3 regions of the Mesorhizobium sp. WSM1343 genome follow, and region 1 is predicted to be linked to each of the others. Evidence: predicted binding sites of a transcription regulator. Region 1 holds the regulator's gene; each other region holds the start of a gene.
What was found. The regulator PhoB, encoded in region 1, activates phosphate uptake and scavenging genes when phosphate is short. The targets are predictions, from matches to a motif close to TGTCATNNANCTGTCAT.

Region 1 (2,265 bases):
CGCTGATCGCCAAGCGCCAGCCGATGGCCAACGATCTGCGTGCGGTGGTCGGTTCGATCCGCATGGCCGGCGACCTCGAGCGCATCGGCGACCTTGCCAAGAACATCGCCAAGCGCGTCGGCACTGTCGGGCTGAGCGTCACGCCGCACGACCTTTCGCATTCGATCGACGCAATGGCGCAGCTGGTGCTGATCCAGGTGCAGGGGGTCGTCGACGAGTATGCCGCCGCTGACGCGGCAGCGCTTGCCACGCTCAGAAACAATGATGAACGCATCGACGTCAAATACACATCGGTGTTCCGCGAACTGCTGACCTACATGATGGAAGATCCGCGCAACATCACGGCGTGCACGCACCTGTTGTTTTGCGCCAAGAACCTCGAGCGGATCGGCGACCACGTGACCAACATCGCCGAAAATGCCTATTATGTTTTGACCGGCACGCAGTTGCCAGCCAACCGTCCGAAGCAGGACGAGACGGCAATGTCCGCGCCAGCGGCATGACAGGGGTGACCAGCCGATGATCGCGCCACGCATCATGGTGGTGGAGGATGAGGAGCCGCTAGGCGTGCTGCTCCGCTACAATCTCGAATCCGAAGGTTACCAGGTCGAAGTGGTGACGCGCGGCGACGAGGCCGAAATCCGGCTGCAGGAGAACGTTCCAGACCTTCTGGTGCTCGACTGGATGGTGCCTGCGGTTTCCGGTATCGAACTCTGCCGCCGGCTAAGGATGCGTCCCGAGACCGAGCGGCTGCCGATCATCATGCTGACCGCGCGAGGCGAGGAAAGCGACCGCGTGCGCGGCCTCTCGACCGGTGCCGACGACTATCTGGTCAAGCCTTTCTCGACGCCGGAGTTCATGGCCAGGGTCAAGGCGCTGCTGCGCCGGGCCAAGCCGGAAGTGCTGTCCAGCGTGCTCAAGGTCGGCGATATCGTGCTCGATCGCGAGTCGCACCGTGTCTATCGCAAGAAGAGCGAGATCCGGCTCGGGCCGACGGAATTCCGCCTGCTTGAATTCATGATGCGCCATCCAGGCCGCGTGTTCTCGCGCAGCCAACTGCTCGACAATGTCTGGGGCGAGACGATCTACATCGACGAACGCACGGTCGATGTGCATGTCGGCCGGCTGCGCAAGGCGGTCAACAACGGCCGTATGCCCGATGTCATCCGCACCATCCGTGGGGCGGGTTACGCCATTCGCGAGGACTGAACTCCCTCGTTTGAACTCACGCCACGTTCTTGCCGCCGAGACCGGATCTCGCCTGCACGCCCGGCGCAAAAATCTCCTGATCGACGAAGATCAGCGCCCGCATGGCGCAGCCTTCGCGGATCAGCGGCAGTTCGTTCGGCTCGGTGTCGAAGGAAATCGACTTGGAATGCTGGCCGCCGGCGGTCTGGGCAATCGCTTGCCGCAATGCCGGCTCGATCAGGTCGAAGGCGGCGGCGCTGACGCCGACCATGGCGACCGGCGCCGGATCGATCAGCGCAAACAGGCTGCCGAGGCCGTAGCCGAGCGCTTCGCCGGCCTTGCGATAGGCTTCCCGTTCGGGCCCGTCCCTCTCGCGGGCGGCGGCAGCCAGGGCGCGCATGTCGACGTCGCTGACATCGGCGACGGGTTCTGCATCCTCGCCCATCTGCCGCGCGTTGCGCCAGATGGCATAATTGCCGGCATAGGCTTCGACGCAGCCGCGCCGTCCGCAGCGACACAGCGCCCCGTTCGGCCGATGAATCATGTGGCCGAATTCGCCGCCCGAGGAATGGGTGCCGGTGAACAATTCGCCCTTCAGCACCAGCCCCATGCCGATGCCGTGCGACAAAAGGATAGCGATGAAATCGTCGCGGTAACGATCGGGATCGCGCCAGCGCAGCGCCACCGCCATCATGTTGCAGTCGTTCTCCATAATGGCGGGGACGCCGAACTCCTCTTCGAATATGTCGGCGAAGGCGATGTCGGTGTGCGGCGTGATCGGCGACCACAGCATGGCGCGGGCACGGGTGTCGGTGATGCCCTGGACGGCCAGCGCGATACGAGCGATGCTGCGCACGTCCAGGTCGGGATCTTCCAGGCGGCGCCGCACGATTGCCGTGCACTCACCGATCAGCGAGTCGCGCGACATCGTCAGCGTGTCGAGCCGGCGCTGTTCCTCGGATATTACCTGGCCGGCATAGTCGATGACGGCGACCGAGAGGAAGTTCAGCGACAGCACCACGGTCATTACCGCGGCCGCTTCCGGATTGAGGCTGAGGCCGACCTGCGGACGGCCGC
Region 2 (2,265 bases), 320 kb from region 1:
GCAAACGATCGGCTATGTCAGCCAGTTCCTGCGCACCGTGCCGCGCGTCTCGGCGCTCGACGTCGTCGCCGAACCGCTGGTCGAGCGCGGCGAGGATCGCGAGATTGCCCGCGGCAAGGCGCGCGCCTTGCTGGCGCAGCTCAACCTGCCGGAGAAACTCTGGGCCTTGCCGCCTGCGACCTTCTCCGGCGGCGAGCAGCAGCGCGTTAACATCGCGCGCGGCTTCATCACCGAGCATCCGATCCTGCTGCTCGACGAGCCGACAGCCTCGCTCGATGCCAGGAACCGCGATGTCGTGATCGAACTCATCGCCGCCAAGAAGGCTGCAGGTGTCGCCCTGCTCGGCATCTTCCACGACCACGACGTGCGCGAGGCGGTTGCCGACCGCATCATCGACGTCACCGCTTTCGCGCCCGGAAAAATCGCCGCATGACCAGGAAATTATCCGAGACGCCGTTGATCCATCCGACGGCGGAGGTGCAGAACTCGACGCTCGGCCGTTGGACCGAGATCGCCGACCGCAGCCGGGTCTCGGAAAGCGAACTCGGCGACTATTCCTACATGATGCAGGACTGCGCCGTCTGGTGCGCGACGATCGGCAAGTTCGCCAACATCGCGGCCAGCGTGCGCATCAACGCCACCAACCACCCGACCTGGCGGCCGACGCTGCACCATTTCACCTATCGCGCCTCCGATTACTGGGACGATGCCGAGCACGAGACAGAATTTTTCGCCCAGCGCCGCGCCAAGCGGGTCACCATCGGCCACGACACCTGGCTTGGTCACGGCTCGACCATCCTGCCCGGTGTCACCATCGGCGATGGCGCCGCGGTCGGCGCCGGCGCTGTCGTCTCGAAAGATGTAGCGCCCTATACGATCGTCGCCGGCGTGCCGGCAAAGCCGATCCGCGAGCGCTTCGATCGCCGCACGGCCGAACGCTACCAGGCGCTCGCCTGGTGGGACTGGGACCACGCAAGGCTGCGCGCTTGCCTTGAGGACTTCCGTGAGCTGTCCGCAGAGGCATTTCTGGAGAAGCATGGTTGACGCGAATGGTGCTTTCATCGAACTAATAATCACCCAACCCAGAGCCATGGAGCATATGTGACCTTTATTGTCGTAATACCTCTTTTCATTGGACTGGGGTTGGTCGCGTTGGGAATTTTGGTGATTAAGCTTGCAGCTAAGCGTTGGAGGCAATTCCGACGTTGGCTCTTCAATAACGTTGATGATATTAGGCTGTGTTTTGTTCACGGCGGCGATAGCTCCACTCTATATGCTGTGGGTCCTTGCGCAACTTACAGGTAAGCCAGGCTGACAAGCTAAGGCCTGTGGAGCGTAACAAAACTGACATCATCGCGACACGGCAGGTTCATGTGGCTGCGTTAGGCGAGAGCCTGACGATCAATGGTCCCGGACTGGAACCTGCCCCCATGCCAGCAAATTCCGCCACGCTCGAAATCCGCGGTGTCACCCGACGATTTGGCAAGAACACTGCCGTCAGCGACATCAACATCGCGATCCCGCAGGGTCAGATGGTTGGCGTCATCGGCCGTTCGGGCGCCGGCAAATCAACCCTCCTTCGCATGATCAACCGTCTCATCGATCCCAGCCAGGGGTCGATTTTTTTTGACGGCGCCGAGGTCTCGAAGCTGAGCGGCTCGCCGCTGCGGCGCTGGCAGCGCGACTGCGCCATGATCTTCCAGCAGTTCAACCTGGTGCCGCGCCTCGACGTGCTGACCAATGTGCTGCTCGGCAAGCTGAACCACCGTTCGACCATCACCAATCTGTTCGGCATGTTCTCGCGCGCCGAATGCGCCGAGGCGGTCGCGGCACTCGAGCGGCTCGACATCGCCCGCACCGCCCTGCAACCCGCCGGCACCTTGTCGGGCGGCCAGCAGCAGCGCGTCGCCATCGCTCGTGCCATGATGCAGCAGCCCAGAGTGATCCTCGCCGACGAGCCGATCGCCTCGCTCGACCCGCTCAACGCCAAGGTGGTGATGGATTCGCTGCAGGACATCAATCTGCGCGAAGGCATCACCGTCGTCACCAATCTGCACACGCTGGACACCGCCCGCACCTACTGCAACCGCATCATCGGCATGGCTGCCGGCAAGGTCGTCTTCGACGGCCCGCCGGAAGAGCTCAACCGCGAGGCGGTGCGCCTCGTCTACGGCGCCGACAGCAATGGCCAGGAAATCTCCGAGGCCATCACCTCGACCAGCGTTGCCTTCAGCCGAAAGATCGCCGCATCCGCCGGACCGCTCG
Region 3 (2,265 bases), 330 kb from region 1:
ACAAGGTGGCTCGGCGAAGCAGCGACGGAGTGGGGGAAGGCGGTCCTCAATCGCCAAGACGCAAGTGAGCGCGACCGAGCTGGTCTGATATCAGCGTGAGTCAGATAAATCACGGTCTCGTATAAGCCCGTCACTCCCTACAGCGCCGACAGCTTCAGCTCCACCCGTTCGGCCGGGAAGCGCGACTCGGAAAACTGGATCGGCTGGCCGTCCGGCGTGACGTTGACGGCGACCGTGACCAGTACGATGGCGCCCGGCTGCAGGTCGAGGTCGGCAAGGTCCGCCGCATCGGCATGGCGCGCCGACAGCACGGTCGATTGCCTGAGATAGTCGTCTATGCCGAACCGCGCCAGCGATGCGGTGATCGAGCCTGTTTCCGCCATCGCGGCATCGATGCCGGCAAAGCGCCGGGCCTCGAACCAGCCGGCAGCGCGCGACACCGGCCGTCCGTCGGCTTCGCCGCGCGTTTCCAACCGGATCACATCGGCTCCCTTGGGAAGACCCAGTCCCTCGGCGACGCGCTGGCTGGCCGGCTCGACCGACGAGGCGAGCAGGACGATGTGCCGTTCCGTCGTTTGCCCTTGCAGCCCTGTCGAAAAACGTGTGCGCGCCCCGATCGGATAGGACAGCCGCTTGCGCGACAGTACGAAGGTGCCGCGCCCCTGCTCGGCCCGCAGCACGCCTTCCCTTACAAGGGCTGATATGGCGTTGCGCACCGTGTGACGGTTGACGCCATAGCGTTCTGCCAGCGCCACCTCCGGCGGCAGCGCTGCATTCTCCGTGAAATCGCCGATGGCGATCGCATGCAGGATCTTGTCGGCGATCTGCCGCCACAGCGAAACGCCACTGCGCCGCTCGATGCTGTCCGCTAACAGCCGCCCGACCATCATTGCCCCAACCTTCCAGCGCCCAGTCTTCTATCGCTGTCATCCACCCGTCATGGACACGCGTTAGATAATAGATATAATTTGTATAGTTGTCTACATCAATAGACAAATTAACAAAGAGGAATGCTGCTGATGCGAGGACAGGAAGCCCGCGACCAGGCCGAGCGCAAAGCCGCCATGGCAACCCTTACGCAATCCAGCGGCGATGACATCGTACGGCTCTGGAATGAGGCCGGACTGCCTTCGGACGCCGAGCTGTTGCGCGGCCCCGAAACCGGCCTTGTCACCCTGCGCGGCCGCATCGGCGGCGGCGGCGCCCCTTTCGCTGTCGGCGAGGCGACCGTCACCCGCGCCACGGTCAGGCTACCCACCGGACAGGTCGGCCATTGCTATGCGCTTGGCCGCGACAAGCAGAAGGCGAAGCTGGCGGCTATCGCCGACGCCCTATGGCAGGACCCTGCCCGCCGCAATGAGGTCGAGACCGGACTGATAGCGCCTCTGCGGTCGGCTCTGACCATGGCGCACGAAAAACGCCGCGCCGAGACGGCGGCAACGAAGGTCGATTTCTTCACCATGGTTCGCGGAGAAGACTGATGGACGCAGCTGTGCAATCGATCGAGGGCGGGTTCGCCGATCCGGTCTTCAACGCCCAGACCGTGTTCCGCGCCGTGATGGACGCAATGGCGCGGCCGGGCAGCGTGCAGCCGCTGCCGGCCTTCGCCCGCCCGCCGGCGCCGCTCTCGGCTACCGCCGGCGCCATAGCGCTGGCGCTGTGCGACAACGACACGCCGCTCTGGCTCGACCCGGCTTTGCAGGCCTCCACCGCGATCAGATCCTGGCTTGGTTTCCATACCGGCGCGCCATTGGCCAACACACCGGCCGATGCGCATTTCGCCTTGATCGCCGCACCTGCCGAGATGATGGCGCTCGATGGCTTTTCGCAGGGCACGCAGGATTATCCCGACCGCTCGACCACGCTGATCCTGCAGGTCAGCGATCTGGTCTCCGGCACGCCGCTATTGCTCGAAGGTCCCGGCATCGAAACCAGCGCCACGATCGCGCCGGCGCAGATGCCACGCCATTTCGTCGAGCAGTGGAAGCAGAATATCAAGCGCTTTCCGCGCGGCGTCGACATCATCCTCGCCACATCAGGCGGCATTGCCTGCCTGCCGCGCACGACGCGCATCAAGACGATGGAGGCGTAAGATGTATGTCGCGGTAAAAGGCGGCGAAGCGGCAATCGCCAACGCCCACAGCCTGCTGGCCGACCGCCGGCGTGGCGACCGTTCGGTGCCCGCCCTGCGCCTCGACCAGATCGTCGAGCAGCTGGCGCTCGGCGTCGACCGGGTGATGAGCGAAGGCTCGCTCTATGATCGTG

Region 2: the regulator PhoB is predicted to act here: its motif matches at 1,335-1,351, upstream of phnC (phosphonate ABC transporter ATP-binding protein).
Region 3: the regulator PhoB is predicted to act here: its motif matches at 925-941, upstream of phnF (phosphonate metabolism transcriptional regulator PhnF).

The regions. Positions count from the first base shown of each region.
Region 1 covers NZ_CM148370.1:1,490,151-1,492,415, forward strand. Annotated here, with positions in the region: gene phoU (phosphate signaling complex protein PhoU) at 1-503, shown strand, start outside; gene phoB (phosphate regulon transcriptional regulator PhoB) at 520-1,209, shown strand; gene AC0NIL_RS07210 (ROK family protein) at 1,226-2,265, opposite strand, start outside.
Region 2 covers NZ_CM148370.1:1,810,907-1,813,171, reverse strand. Annotated here, with positions in the region: gene phnL (phosphonate C-P lyase system protein PhnL) at 1-433, shown strand, start outside; gene AC0NIL_RS08760 (DapH/DapD/GlmU-related protein) at 430-1,044, shown strand; gene phnC (phosphonate ABC transporter ATP-binding protein) at 1,431-2,265, shown strand, end outside.
Region 3 covers NZ_CM148370.1:1,816,962-1,819,226, reverse strand. Annotated here, with positions in the region: gene phnF (phosphonate metabolism transcriptional regulator PhnF) at 138-887, opposite strand; gene phnG (phosphonate C-P lyase system protein PhnG) at 1,020-1,481, shown strand; gene phnH (phosphonate C-P lyase system protein PhnH) at 1,481-2,092, shown strand; gene AC0NIL_RS08790 (carbon-phosphorus lyase complex subunit) at 2,094-2,265, shown strand, end outside.